Regions from separate parts of the Chryseobacterium sp. CFS2 genome, predicted to be linked through region 4. Evidence: riboswitches for the same ligand, from Rfam matches in the RefSeq annotation. Region 4 holds a riboswitch; each other region holds the start of a gene.
What was found. Region 4 has a riboswitch for cobalamin ahead of metE (5-methyltetrahydropteroyltriglutamate--homocysteine S-methyltransferase). Riboswitches for the same ligand answer to the same signal wherever they lie in the genome.
Positions count from the first base shown of each region.

Region 1: linked by a shared signal. The riboswitch ahead of ODR02_RS02780 (T9SS type A sorting domain-containing protein) and the one ahead of metE (5-methyltetrahydropteroyltriglutamate--homocysteine S-methyltransferase) in region 4 are both predicted to bind cobalamin.
Region 2: linked by a shared signal. The riboswitch ahead of prpB (methylisocitrate lyase) and the one ahead of metE (5-methyltetrahydropteroyltriglutamate--homocysteine S-methyltransferase) in region 4 are both predicted to bind cobalamin.
Region 3: linked by a shared signal. The riboswitch ahead of ODR02_RS12610 (TonB-dependent receptor plug domain-containing protein) and the one ahead of metE (5-methyltetrahydropteroyltriglutamate--homocysteine S-methyltransferase) in region 4 are both predicted to bind cobalamin.

Region 1 is NZ_JAZHQU010000001.1:630,467-634,074, forward strand. It holds gene ODR02_RS02775 (esterase-like activity of phytase family protein) at 1-924, opposite strand, end outside; cobalamin riboswitch at 1,159-1,348, shown strand; gene ODR02_RS02780 (T9SS type A sorting domain-containing protein) at 1,413-2,519, shown strand; gene clpP (ATP-dependent Clp endopeptidase proteolytic subunit ClpP) at 2,847-3,533, opposite strand.
Region 2 is NZ_JAZHQU010000014.1:13,400-17,007, forward strand. It holds gene ODR02_RS22820 (bifunctional 2-methylcitrate dehydratase/aconitate hydratase) at 1-117, opposite strand, end outside; gene prpC (bifunctional 2-methylcitrate synthase/citrate synthase) at 151-1,305, opposite strand; gene prpB (methylisocitrate lyase) at 1,292-2,200, opposite strand; cobalamin riboswitch at 2,647-2,839, opposite strand; gene ODR02_RS22835 (hypothetical protein) at 3,088-3,608, shown strand, end outside.
Region 3 is NZ_JAZHQU010000004.1:605,002-608,609, reverse strand. It holds gene ODR02_RS12620 (AraC family transcriptional regulator) at 1-68, opposite strand, end outside; gene ODR02_RS12615 (T9SS type A sorting domain-containing protein) at 223-1,536, shown strand; cobalamin riboswitch at 1,673-1,850, shown strand; gene ODR02_RS12610 (TonB-dependent receptor plug domain-containing protein) at 1,883-3,608, shown strand, end outside.
Region 4 is NZ_JAZHQU010000001.1:55,835-59,442, reverse strand. It holds gene ODR02_RS00285 (LytR/AlgR family response regulator transcription factor) at 1-132, shown strand, start outside; gene ODR02_RS00280 (Lrp/AsnC family transcriptional regulator) at 151-612, opposite strand; cobalamin riboswitch at 808-993, shown strand; gene metE (5-methyltetrahydropteroyltriglutamate--homocysteine S-methyltransferase) at 1,172-3,475, shown strand.

The DNA.
Region 1 (3,608 bases), 570 kb from region 4:
GTATACTTTTTTAATTCCTCCCTGGGAACCAAAATTTCCGTCTCTTTCGATCACTAAAAATTCGTTGTTACTTAACGCCGTAATATCACAAACCGAATCCGAAGCACCTCCATCCTGTTTATATAAAAACTGCTTGGTCTGCCCTGTAATAATATCAAATGTGACAATTCTCGTTAAAGTAGTATTGGTTGCCAATGCCTTGCTTGGTACCAGCATCATCGACTGTATGGTTCCTACCAGCGTTCTTCCGTCCGGAGTAATACACAATCCTTCCATCCCTCTGTTGGCCCTTCTTTTGGCTAAAACGGCAGGTAGTTTTCTGGATCCGGTATTTACACCTATCGGGCTTATTCTTTCCATTTCTACTCCCTCTGCACTGTAATGCACAATATGCGGTCCGTATTCATCGGAAACCCAGAATGTACCGTCGGCTGCTGCTACAATACTTTCACTGTCAAGACCGTACTGATCAGTACCTAAAACATTTCCGGAAGCATCATAAGCAATTTCTCCTGTACTTCCCATTCCTACAGGATTTGGAAGACCTGTAATAGGTTGTCCTGATGGATTTTTAAGCTTAATATATTTGATAACCTCTACATTCCCGTCAGCATTAATTTTAAAATGCATAATCGTTGGCGTAAAGTTAGGTGCTAAGAACTTTTTTCCATTCTGGAAGTCGGTATTTGGACCTCTGTCTGTAATGACATAAAATTCACCTTTTCTTGTAGGGTGGGCTGCGGCTCCGGAACCAAATCCGCCGTTGATAACATCCACTCCGTTAATCGTAGCCAGTTTTGTAAATGGAAACTCCTGAGGAAGTTTGGAATAATTAATATCCTGATTCATTATTGTTGTGTCATCATCACTTTTACATGAGGCCAATACTGCCAGTACTCCAACAGACCATAGTAATTTTTTCATATGCTATTTTATGGCTGCGAATGTATAAACTGATTGTAAACTGATCTTGAATATAATGATAATTGTATTTTAACATTAGAATCTACAAAATGAATTGAATATAAACAGAAAAATTCAGGATTTAAAAATAAAACAATAACAATACAATCAAATCATTAAACAATATTAAAATCAATTTTTTAAGGATATCTGAAAAAAAATAATTCACAAAACAGACTCATCAATTTATATGATATATTTGCAGCGTTTTAAGGCTGAACAATGTTCATTAATAGGGAATCAGGTGAGAATACTATTCAAATCCTGAGCTGTACCCGCAACTGTAAACTGTTTAAACTTATAGCATAATAATCCACTGGAGGGAAATCCGGGAAGGAAGCTGTAAGATGTGAGCCAGGAGACCTGCCTTAGAATACTGACTTCAGAGAAAGAATTGTTTCTCCCCCTGAAGATAAGTTTCGGGAATAAAACTTTAAATTAATGATATCATGAGGAAAATTTATCTTTTTTTCTTACTGCTTTGTATACAGCTCTTGTCGGCCCAATTTACAGAAAACGACATTAAATTTTGGGTAGGAACCGGTTCTAAAAAGGCCTATTTCATTGCAGATTTTAATGACAGCAGTACTCCCAATTCTTATGCATGGGGATACCGTTTTGATGGCAATGATTTATTGATGGAAGATCTTATCAATGCAATTGTGGCAGCAGAACCCCAAATGAACGTTGATATTCCCACAGGATATCTTTCTATTCTTAATTATAACCATCATACATCCACCATTGATGACAGCTGGATAACATGGTCCGGATCCAGTGCATCCGGCATGACATGGAACAACGGTGTAGGCTATACTCCTTTAGCGGACGGAAAATGGTATGGAGTTTCATATGGCATTGATCATTATGACATCCCTCCTTCTCCTCCTGTTCCGGCTTATAGTTCTTCATGGTTTACTCCCTCTCAGGTTACTCATTGGGTAGGAACCGGAAATAATAAAAGTCTCATAGTTATTGATTTTGGGACAGACAATGCCAATGGAAATGCCAATTCTTTTGTTTTTGGAATTAAATATAACGGAAGTATAACTGCAGAGCAGGCTCTACAGCTGGTTCAGACTCAGATTTCCTATTTTAATTTTACATCAGCGAACAATCAGATTTCTAACTTATCATTAAATTCATTTACCGGGAATACTTCCGGATCGGACAGCTGGAAATTGTATAAAGGAAAAGATTTATCAAGCTGGCAAATGAAAGCAAATCTATCTCAGGTTCAGCTGAGCAATAACGATTGGTTAGGATTAAGCTTCGGACAAAGAAGACCATTTACTCCAACTGAAGCACAACTGACATTGGGTACTTCATCAGTTACAAAGAAAAAATTCGGCATTTATCCAAATCCGGCCAGTGATTTTATTCAGATTGAAACTGATGAGAAACTGAAAGAAGTGAATATTTATTCTGCTACAGGACAGAAAGTAAAGACTTCCCAGCTGGCGAAGGTTAATATTCAAGCCTTGCAGACAGGAGTTTATTTTGTTGAGATTAAAACCAATAGAGGTTCTGTGATATATAAGATTGTTAAAAAATAAAGAAAAGTGCCTAATTGTTATTTCTTAAAGAATGCGTGTAGAAAACCACCCCGTCAAAAATTCTTTGAATTTTCGCCACCCCTCCAAAGGATGGGAATTTTTACGTCTTTAATTGAAATCTGGTCTGGATTGTAGATTATTTCTGAAGTATTTCTTCATGAATAATTGCGGCTGGATTCCTACGGAATGACAAACTTTATGTATAAACCATCATTTCAATTGTGTCGTTCCGCAGGAATCCACCCAGTCAATACAGTTTAAATCTATAATAAACCGAACAAAAAAACCGCACCTATTGGGTGCGGTTTTTTATGATTTTACAATCAATTATTTTTTCTCTGTAGATCTTTGAAGAACCTCATCTACCATTCCGTAGCCTTTAGCTTCTTCAGAAGTCATCCAGTAATCTCTGTCAGAAGATTTCTCTACCCACTCGTAAGTTTGTCCTGAGTGATGACCGATGATTTCATAAAGCTCCTGTTTCAATTTCAACATCTCTCTTAAGTTGATCTCCATATCAGAAGCAACTCCCTGAGCACCTCCTGAAGGCTGGTGGATCATTACTCTTGAATGCTTAAGCGCAGAACGCTTTCCTTTTTCTCCGGCAACCAATAATACAGCTCCCATTGAAGCAGCCATCCCTGTACAGATTGTTGCTACATCCGGCTTAATGATCTGCATGGTGTCATAAATACCTAAACCTGCATATACGCTACCACCAGGAGAGTTGATGTAGATTTGAATATCTTTTGAAGGGTCTGCACTTTCTAAGAATAAAAGCTGTGCTGTAACGATGTTTGCTACCTGATCATCAATCCCTGTTCCCAGGAAGATAATTCTGTCCATCATCAAACGAGAGAAAACGTCCATTTGAGCAACGTTTAATCTTCTTTCTTCCATGATGTACGGAGTAAGATTCGTTGGGCCATACATTCCCATATACTGATCGGTAACCAAACCGTTGTTTCCTAAATGTTTTACAGAGAAATCTCTGAATTCTTTTTTAATGTCCATATTTCTATTATGTATTATTTTTAACTATTCTCGAAGTTTAAATTACAATATTTATTCCTAAAATTTTATAGGACT
Region 2 (3,608 bases), on a different contig from region 4:
GTAGTGGGCTGTTTTCCATGCTAAATCATTTTTGATTTCATAGTGTAATACATAATCTGCAATATCTGTTAATACCTGATCCGGCTGTGGTCTTTCGTTTGAAATGTGTGATGACATCTTTATTTTTTAGTTTAATTATGATTGATTTTTTTATTTTCTGTTTTCGATGGATACAAAGTCTTTATTTTCTGGACCTGTATAATTGGCACTTGGACGGATAATTTTCCCATCCTGTCTTTGTTCAATAATGTGTGCGCTCCATCCTGTGACTCTTGAAATCACAAATAGTGGAGTAAACATCAGGGTAGGAACTCCCATCAGATGGTAAGATACTGCGGAGAACCAATCCAGATTAGGGAACATTTTCTTTTCTTCCCACATCACAGTTTCCAGCCTTTCAGCGATATTGTACAGCAGCATATCTCCGGCTTCCCCGGAAAGTTCTTTCGCTACTTTTTTGATGACTACATTTCTTGGATCTGACAGGGTATAAACAGGATGTCCGAATCCTATAATTACTTCTTTGTTGGCAATACGTTTTCTGATATCTTCTTCTGCCTCATCAGGAGAGTTGTATCGGCTCTGGATCTCAAAAGCCACTTCATTGGCTCCCCCATGTTTAGGGCCTCTCAAAGCTCCGATAGCCCCTGTGATACAGGAATAAAAGTCTGATGAGGTTCCGGCAATGACACGTGCGGTGAAAGTAGAAGCATTAAACTCATGTTCGGCATACAGATTAAGGGAAATTTCCATTGCTTTCACCCATGAATCAGGAGCTTTTTTACCATGTAAAAGGTGAAGGAAATGTCCGCCAATAGTATCATCATCAGTCTCTACATTGATTTCTTTACCATTGTGGGTATAGTGATACCAGTATAAAAGCCCTGAACTGAATGATGCTAATAATTTATCTGCAATATCTCTTGCTCCGGCTACATTGTGATCATCTTTTTCCGGCTGAATGCTTCCAATTGCTGAAACCATTGAACGCATGACATCCATTGGGTGTGCAGCTGCCGGAATACTTTTTAAAATATTTCTAACAGAATGAGGAAGACCTCTCAATGATTTTAATTTTGCTTTATAGTTTTTGAGTTGAGCTTCAGTGGGCAGCTGACCATAAATAAGCAGGTAAGCAACTTCTTCAAATTGTGCTCTCTCTGCAAGATCCAATATATCATAACCTCTGTAATGGAGATCATTTCCACTTTTTCCTACACTGCAAAGAGCGGTATTACCTGCTGTCACTCCGGAAAGTGCTACGCTTTTTTTAGGCTTAAATGTTGGTTCGCTATTCGTTGACATGAGTATTTTGTTTAAAAAGGTTATCTAATTTTTGTTCATAATCGTGGTAGCCAATACTTTGATAGAGTTCTTCTCTTGTCTGCATTGTATCTAGCACATTGGCTTGTGTTCCGTCTTTACGGATATGTTGGTATACATTCTGTGCAGCTTTATTGGCAGCTCTGAAGGCAGAAAGAGGGTAGAGGACGAGTCCTACACCTGCATTTTTCAGTTCTTCTACAGTGTACATTTTGATCATTCCAAATTCCGTGATATTGGCTAGTACAGGAATCCCAGTAGCATCAACAAATTTTTGATAAAAGCTTAAATCAGGAACTGCTTCAGCAAAAATGAAATCTGCCCCGGCTTCTTTATAAGCGATGGCTCTTTCTAGCGTTTTTTCCAGTCCTTCACTGGCAAAAGCATCTGTTCTGGCTCCGATCACAAAATTTTCATCGGTACGGGCATCTGCTGCGGCTTTAAGCCGGTCCACCATTTCCTCTTTGCTTACGATTTCTTTTCCGGGGCGGTGTCCGCAACGTTTTGCTCCCACCTGATCTTCAATGTGAATGGCAGCAGCTCCGGCTTTGATTAATGATTTTATCGTTCGGGCAACATTAAAAGCGGAAGGTCCAAATCCTGTATCAATATCTACCAAAAGTGGTAAATCACAAATATTAGTAATACGCTGAACATCTATGAGTATATCATCCAGAGTTGTAATTCCTAAATCAGGAATTCCTAAAGACCCTGCAGCAACACCTCCTCCTGAAAGATAGATGGCATTAAAACCAGCCTGCTGTGCCAATAATGCATGGTTTGCATTGATGGCTCCAACAATCTGAAGGGGATTTTCTTTTTCCATAGCCTCCCGGAATTTTAAGCCGGGCGACTTCCAATTTTCATTTTTGATCATTATAATATTTATTGTTGAGTTGAAATTTGTTTGTCATTAAAGAAGCGGAAGAGCTGTAAAGACATCGCTTTTGAGTAAAAAGTAAAAAGTAGGAAAGGAGTTGGGGAATCTTCCCATTGTGCAGATGTCGGGAATTTTGAGAACCTCTGATTGTACAGGTTTGTAAAATAAACCTGTTGGAACTCCACGAATAATTAAAATTGCTTTGGTACACCTTATCCCTTTTTACATTGATTAAAATCCTATAAAAAGTTCTCTGTAAACTTCGCGGTGCTTTATTAAGAAAGAAAAATTACGGAAAGGGGATACGAATGAGCTACAGAATCATGAGAAGTACACAACGTACGCTCATATTCATCTCAAAAAATAACACAGTTTGATAAAAAAATTATCGTACTATATCCATATCGCATCATACCTGACTGTAAGCTTCAAATCGCGAAAGCATCGTCAATACGAAATAGGCAGGTCTCCTGACTTGTAACTGTTTTTATCATCCTTCCCATATAAAAAATATACAGTGGATATCAATTGATAAAAACTTTTTGTATGTTACTTACAGTTGCGCGACAGTTCGTGATTTACACACGATTCCCTTTTAATACACAGCTAAGTGTAACCAGTTTCGGTTGATAAAGAAGGTTTTAAGAACTCCTTGGTGGTAAATATAAGTATTTTATAATAACGAAAAAGATATTTTATGTAATCAATAGTTTTTTTAATTTAATGTATTGAAAATGTTTTAGTTGTAATCTGTGTTTTGGGAGTAGAACAGCTTGTTTGTGTTGTTAAATTAATATAAAACATGACCATAAAATTAAAGATAGTTAATAAATTTGCTGTTTTATTTTTATTTTACAAATCTTATTAACCGAATATAATTGACCATGGTAGAAATTACAAAATTTAAACAAAACTTGAATCTGCAGGAAATTCCGGTAGAACTGGAAAAACTGATCTACTTTCAGAATACTATTTCCTCGTATGAAAATTATTCACAAGGTTTTGGTGTTTTAATTGATGATAAATCCGGATTGAAAAGCTGGAGTGAGGACGAAAATTTTCTGAATAATTTACTGCCTTTTGCACAGGCGAATGGTTCCGGTTCCTTCTATGCCATTTGGAATAACGGAGTAGAGCAGCCTTTAAATAAAATGCCTGTGGTAGTTTTTGGGGATGAAGGCGGTGTTCACATTGTGGCTGAAAATATACTGCAGTTTTTGCATCTGCTCACTTTTGACAATGAAATTTCAGTAGGGCTTGATGAAGCTTATTTTTATAAAGAGGAAGATGATTATGAAGAGAGTGAAGGATTAAGTGAATATTTAGCCTGGATGAAAGGAGATTATGGGCTAAGCCAGATTGTAGAACCTGACTTATTGATTAAAGCTGCTCAGGATAAGCATAA
Region 3 (3,608 bases), on a different contig from region 4:
TTTTGAAATAATTTTTGTTCTGGTAATTTGTTTTTTGTGTTTTTTTGAATAGTTCTGGTAAAATCCATATTCAAAATGTTGTTTTGTATCTGTTTGTTTATGAGTGTTTTAAAAATTAAATTCTTTTGAAATTCACGAATTATGAAAGCCTATTTCTTTGGATAGGCTAAATATTGTATTAATATTGTTTCCACCAATTCGAAACGCTAAATATAATAAAATATGAAAAATTTTTACAGAATGTCAATGAAAATATTGACGGCTTGTATTTTCCTAAAATTTTGTTTTGCAGAAGCGCAGCTTACTGTAATAGGTTTAGGAAATTATAATGTAGGTGCAGTTTCTGATAATGGAATAGTAAGTATGCATACCAGCGCAGGAGGAATTTATAAATGGAATGCAGCAGGAGGACTTGTACAGATAGGTTCTATTTCAAACGGATATCCGGCTGCAGGAAGAACTATTGTTTCGAATGACGGAACTAAAATATCATCTTCCATTACCAATACTGCAACAGGATTTAATGAAATATCAACGTATGATGTTGCTGCTGCCACTTGGGTAAACCGGGGCGGACTTGTTCCTACCGGATGGGACGGAAGTGTAAGCTCTACCTGGGGAATGACTACCAACGGAAATACAATTGTAGGGCTGGGGTTTCTTACTGCCGCGAATGCCCACGCTGTGAAATGGGATGAAGTGAACGGAATGGTAGATCTTGGAAGTATTGTTTCCGGACGCAGTTCAAGAGCAAATGCAATTAATGCAGCAGGAACAGTAATTGTGGGATGGCAGGATGAATCAAACGGTACGAGAAGCGGTGCAAAATGGCAGGATGGAGTAGAAAGTTTTATTACTGATAATAACGGGAATAATGTAGGGGAAGCAGGAGGGATTTCTGCAGACGGAAATACCATCATAGGAGCTGCAAATCCTAATCCCTATGTTTGGAATACTGTAAGCGGGCTCACGTATATCACCCATCCTAATGCTTCTTTCAGTTTCAAAGGGGGTGCAACAGGAATTTCTGCTGATGGGAAAAAAGTTATCGGATATTACAGAGCATTTGGTGCTCCTCCCATGTCCGGAGAAGGTTTTATCTGGACTTCTGCTACCGGAAGGATTAATCTGAATGATTATGCAGCATCCTTAGGAATTGCAACGAATGGGGTAACCATGGGACTTCCTCTGGCTATTTCACAGGATGGAAAGAAAATTGCAGGTTCAGGAACAAATGCTTCAGGTCAGATGATCGCTTTTTATCTGGATACTTCTGAATTTTTATCCGTCAATGACGCTGTAAAAGAGAAAAGCAGCATAGGTATTTATCCTAATCCAGTTGCTGATATTCTATATTTTAAAGGAACAGGAAAAATAGAGAACGCAGAAATTTATAATATGGTTGGACAAAGGGTGAAATCATTCAATGCTGTAGAAGGACAGATTGATGTTTCATCCTTATCAAAAGGAGATTATATTTTACAATACTCTGTGAAAGGAGGTAAAAAAGAGACTTATAAACTGATTAAAAAGTAACATATATAAATAGTAAAGTAGTGGGATGAATGGCTGTTTTCAATATTGAAAGCAGCTGTTCTTTTTTTGTTTCACCTCATAAGAAGACCTGCTTTTTAAGCATAAGTATGGTTTTGGGCGAATACATATAAAAAACTATCTTTGCAAAAATTTTGGTTTCCAGTATTTTGGAATGAAAAGGGAATCGGGTGTAACTCCCGGACTGTCCCCGCAACTGTAAATCGCAACAAAAGTTTCTGCAAAAAACCACTGTATAAAAACGGGAAGGAGCAGAATGCGAAAGTCAGGAGACCTGCCGGAATTATAATTAAAAAACATATTGCTTTCGGAGGAAAAGTAAAAAAGTATGGATATAAAAAGATCTTTAGTACTGCTTTTTTCATCGTATGGTTGCTTTCTTTTTGGACAAGAGAAAACCATCGATACTATTTATGTTTTCGACAACCAGATGAACAGGGTTAAACTTTTTCATCCTGTAAAAATAATTTCGGAGGAAGATGCCGAGAAAAACTCCAGTAATCTTTCGGAGCTTCTGAGATTTCAGTCGCAGGTTTTTATTAAAGAAAATGGTCGTGGTGCTGTTTCTTCACCTTCATTCAGAGGAACTACCGCTCAGCAGACAGCATTTGTATGGAATGGGATTAATATCAATTCCAGTTTTCTGGGACAGGGAGATATCAATAATATTGCTTTGTTCGGCTATGATCAGATCGGTATAAAAGCCGGTGGCGGAAGTGTGGTGTATGGAAGTGGTGCTATCGGAGGAAGTATTCACCTGAATAATACCCTTGATTTTAATAAAGGCTTCCATGGTTCTTTATTTTCAGAAGTTGCTTCTTTTAATACCTATAATAATTTTGTAAAAGGTTCTTACAGTAATGAAAGGTTCAGTTTTAAAGCTTCCGGAAATTATTCTGTAAGTGAAAATGATTATCAGGTAAGCGATCTGAACTATATTAACCGAAACGGAAATTATTACAATACTACGTTCAATGCAGGAGCTTCCTACAAGATAACGAATGATCATAAAATTTCATGGCAGAGCCAGTTTTTTGATTCTTCACAGCATTATCCTGTGTATGAAGAAACAGGAACAAAGACAAAATATAAGACTCAAAGTGTAAGAAGTCTTCTTTCGTGGGACTGGAACAAAACAAATTTCAGCAACTCCTTTAAAGCAGCGTATACGGAAGAAAACTTTCAGTATTTCGGTTCACTAAATCAACCTAAATCCAGTGGTGGAACCGGGAAAAATTATATCTTCAAAAATGATTTCAATTATTTCCTGAATTCAAAATGGAATTTTAATCTTATCGGAGAATTTCAGATCAATAAAGGAGAAGGGTACGCGAGTGGAATATCTGATGTAAGCAGAAATATCGGCTCAATTTCAGGATTGTTGAGGTATTTTGCTACGAAAGACCTGCGTTTTGAAGGTGGATTTAAGAAAGATTTTGTGGAAGATGTGAAGTCTCCTTTTATGTATTCATTCTCCGGAAAATGGAGTGCCTTGAAATGGTATGATGTGAGTCTTAACGTATCAAAGAATTTCAGATATCCGTCATTTAATGATATTTATTATGAACCGGGAGGAAATAAAGATCTGAGACCCGAAACTTCTACTCAGTTTGATATGACAAATGAGTTCAAAATGGGAGATTTCAAACTTACTTTGTCTCCTTATTATATGAATGTGACGGATCTTATTGTATGGCTTCCCACTGCTTTAGGCTACTGGCAGGCATCCAATATCAATAAATTTGAATCTTACGGGCTGGAATCCCAGTTGTCTTTCAGTAAACAGTTTGGGAATCATAAATTCAGAGCAAATGCAGGATACTATTATGCAAAATCTATTGATAAAGAAACGAAGATGCAGAGACCTTACGTTCCCATGCACAGAGGGACGGCGAATATAGATTATGAATATGGCTTCTTTAAATTTTTCGCACAGGGACTGCTGAATGGTATTACCTACACGACAAGTGATGAAAAAAGATCAGATGCCATAGATCCTTATTTTCTTTTAAATATGGGTGTTTCTGCAACCTTAGCCAAAAAATATACTTTAG
Region 4 (3,608 bases):
CAGAAAAAGCATATTGAAAGAATAGAACGTTACAATAAGAATACACTTTCCGCCCAGATAAAAGGTCAGAAAGATCATCTTATTACAAGCCAGAGCAATACATCTGCTTTCAGAAAATGGATTGAAGAATAAAACCGGTTTCCTGTTCAATTAAATGGTAAGTCCATGGTTGTTTTTCACTTCAGCCATGACAAATGTACTGTGGGTACTCCCGATGGAATCTACAGATCCCAGTTTATTAAATACGAAATCCTGGTAATGTTTCATATCTCTTACCTGAACTTTCAGAAGGAAATCAAAATCTCCGGAAATATTGTAGCATTCGGCAACTTCTTCAATCTCCAGAATTTCTTTTACAAAGTCATAGCCTACAGATCTGTCGTGAATTTTAAGCTTGATTTGGCAGAAAACGGTAAATCCACGGTTGAGTTTTTCAGCATCCAGAACGGCTGCATATCTTTTAACAAACCCTTCCTGTTCCAGCCTTTTTACTCTTTCAAAAACCGGTGAAGTAGAAAGGTTCACTTCTTTAGCAAGTTCTTTAACGGTCAGTTTGGCATTTTTCTGGAGCAGCCTGAGCAGCTGTAAATCCTTGTCATCGAGTTGTTCCACAGAATATTATTCTTTTAAATGATTAAAACAATCAAATATATAGAATTATATGCTTTTATTTTTATTTTTAAAAGTTTATTTTGCTTAATTTTTACTTATTTATTGTGCTTTTATTCTGTATTGCTAATTTTACACAAAATTAAAAACTTTTACTGGAAGCAATTGTTAAAGGTAAAAGTACAGTTCTTTATAGATACTTCATCAAACAGGAAAGGTTTTACTTAAGGTAGATTAATAGGGAATCGTGTGCAAATCACGAGCTGTCGCGCAACTGTAAGTAACACACCAAAAGTTTCTGTCTTTGTATATCCACTGCCAAAAGCGGGAAGGATGACGGAAACTGTTACAAGTCAGGAGACCTGCCTTTACTGAATTGACAATGCTTTCGCGGGCTGAAGCTTTTGGGTCATACAGATGATAGATCAGATTCATGTATTTTTCTTTCTGAAGGAAATGCACTGTCTGCTATGTCATTACTTTCCTGAAACTTTTTCCGCTAAAACATAACGAAGCATTTTAAAGCACTTTCCTATTAAGTTTAATTAAAAAGTTTAAAAAAATGCAAACTCACATTCTGGGCTATCCGCGTATTGGTAGCAAAAGAGAACTCAAAAAAGCCTGCGAACAATATTGGTCAGGTAAAATTCTTTTGGAAGAACTTCTGAATACAGGGAGAACTCTCTGTAATCAAAACTGGAATATTCAGAAAGAAGCCGGCATAGATCTTATCCCGTGCAACGATTTTTCCTATTATGATCAGGTATTGGATATGAGCCTTGTAGTAGGAGCAATTCCTTCACGTTACCATGAGGTGGTGCTTAAAAAGAACAACTCTGAGCTGGATCTTTATTTCGCGATGGCAAGAGGATACCAGAAAGAAGGGTTGGACATTACAGCAATGGAAATGACCAAGTGGTTTGATACCAACTATCACTACATTGTCCCGGAATTTTATAAAAACCAGCAATTTAAATTAAGCTCAGATAAAATTTTCAATGAATTTTCCGGAGCGAAACAGGCGGGTATCAATGCAAAACCTGTAATTATAGGGCTTGTTACTTATCTGTTATTAGGAAAAGAAAAAGAAGAAGGATTTGATAAACTGGATCTGGCTGGAAATCTTCTTTCTGTATATACGGAAATTTTAACCAAACTTCAGGAGCAGGGTGCTGAATGGATTCAGTTTGATGAACCTTTTCTGGCTCTGGATTTAACTGAGAAAGCAAAAGAAACCTATCTTTCTGTGTATTCAGAAATAAGAAACCGTTTCCCGAAACTGAAATTCATTGTTGCCACTTATTTCGACGGATTAAAAGATAATGCATCGCTTGCTGTTTCACTTCCGGTGAATAGTTTGCATATCGATTTGGTTAGAAATCCGGAACAATTGGATGATATTCTGAATCGTATTCCGGAAAACCTAAGTCTTTCGTTAGGAGTAATTGATGGCAGAAATATCTGGAAAAATGATTTTGAAAAGTCATTGTCTTTCATCAGAAAAGCTGTTGACAAATTAGGCTCTGAAAGGATTTTGATTGCACCGTCATGTTCATTGCTTCATTCTCCTTGCGATCTTGATTTTGAAACGAACCTTAACCCTGAGATTAAAAACTGGCTTGCTTTTGCTAAACAGAAAGTAGAAGAAGTGGTGACGCTTAAAGAACTGGTATCAGGAACGGAAAAAGAACACATTCTTGAGGTATTTGAAGAAAATAAAAAAGCCATTGAAAGCAGAAGAACCTCTTCTCTTATCCACAATGATCAGGTAAAACAAAGATCAAATGCGGTCACTGAAAAGGACGCACAAAGAATAAATGCCTTCAAAACCCGTAAAGAAGAACAGCAGCAAGTCCTGCAGCTTCCTTTGTTTCCCACTACAACAATCGGGTCATTCCCGCAGACAACAGAGGTAAGAAGCTGGAGAGCTAAATTCAAAAAAGGAGAACTTACCGCGGAGCAATACGATATTTTATTAAAAGAAGAAACTCAGAGAACCATTCGCTGGCAGGAAGACATCGGCATTGATGTATTGGTGCATGGAGAATTTGAGCGTAATGATATGGTGGAATATTTTGGAGAACAGCTGGAAGGATTTGTGTTCACCAAAAACGGATGGGTACAGAGCTACGGAAGCCGTTGTGTAAAACCTCCTGTGATCTTTGGTGATGTTTCCCGCCCGACTCCTATGACGGTGTATTGGTCTCAGTATGCCCAATCTCAAACGGAAAAATGGGTAAAAGGAATGTTGACGGGTCCTGTGACGATTTTACAGTGGTCTTTTGTACGTGATGATCAGCCTCGTTCAGAAACGTGCAAGCAGATTGCGCTGGCAATCCGTGATGAAGTAGTGGATCTGGAAAAAGCCGGAATCAGAATTATTCAGATTGATGAACCTGCTATCAGAGAAGGGCTTCCTTTAAGAAAAGCAGACTGGCAGAATTATCTGAAATGGGCGGTTGAAGCTTTCAGAATTTCAGCAAGTGGAGTGGAAGATGCTACACAAATTCATACCCATATGTGTTATTCAGAATTCAATGATATTATTGAAAATATTGCGGATATGGATGCAGACGTGATTACTATAGAATGCTCCCGTTCTCAGATGGAACTGCTGAATGCCTTTGCAGATTTTAAATATCCGAATGAAATTGGTCCCGGAGTATATGATATCCACTCACCAAGGGTTCCGTCAAAAGAAGAAATGATTGAACTGTTGAGAAAAGCACAAAACGTAATTCCTGCCAACCAGCTTTGGGTAAACCCGGACTGCGGACTGAAAACAAGACACTGGGAAGAAACAGAAAAAGCTTTAATAGCAATGGTAGCTGCCGCTAAAGAAGCCTCAGTAGAATATGCACTTTAAAAAACTTTAAAATAATTAGATTCAATAATTCAGGTCGTGTCATGATTTTATGGCACGATCTGTTTCTTTTTAAAGGGTTAAAATGGGAGTGAGAGATACGAATCCATTCATTTTTATATTCTATTTTTGCATC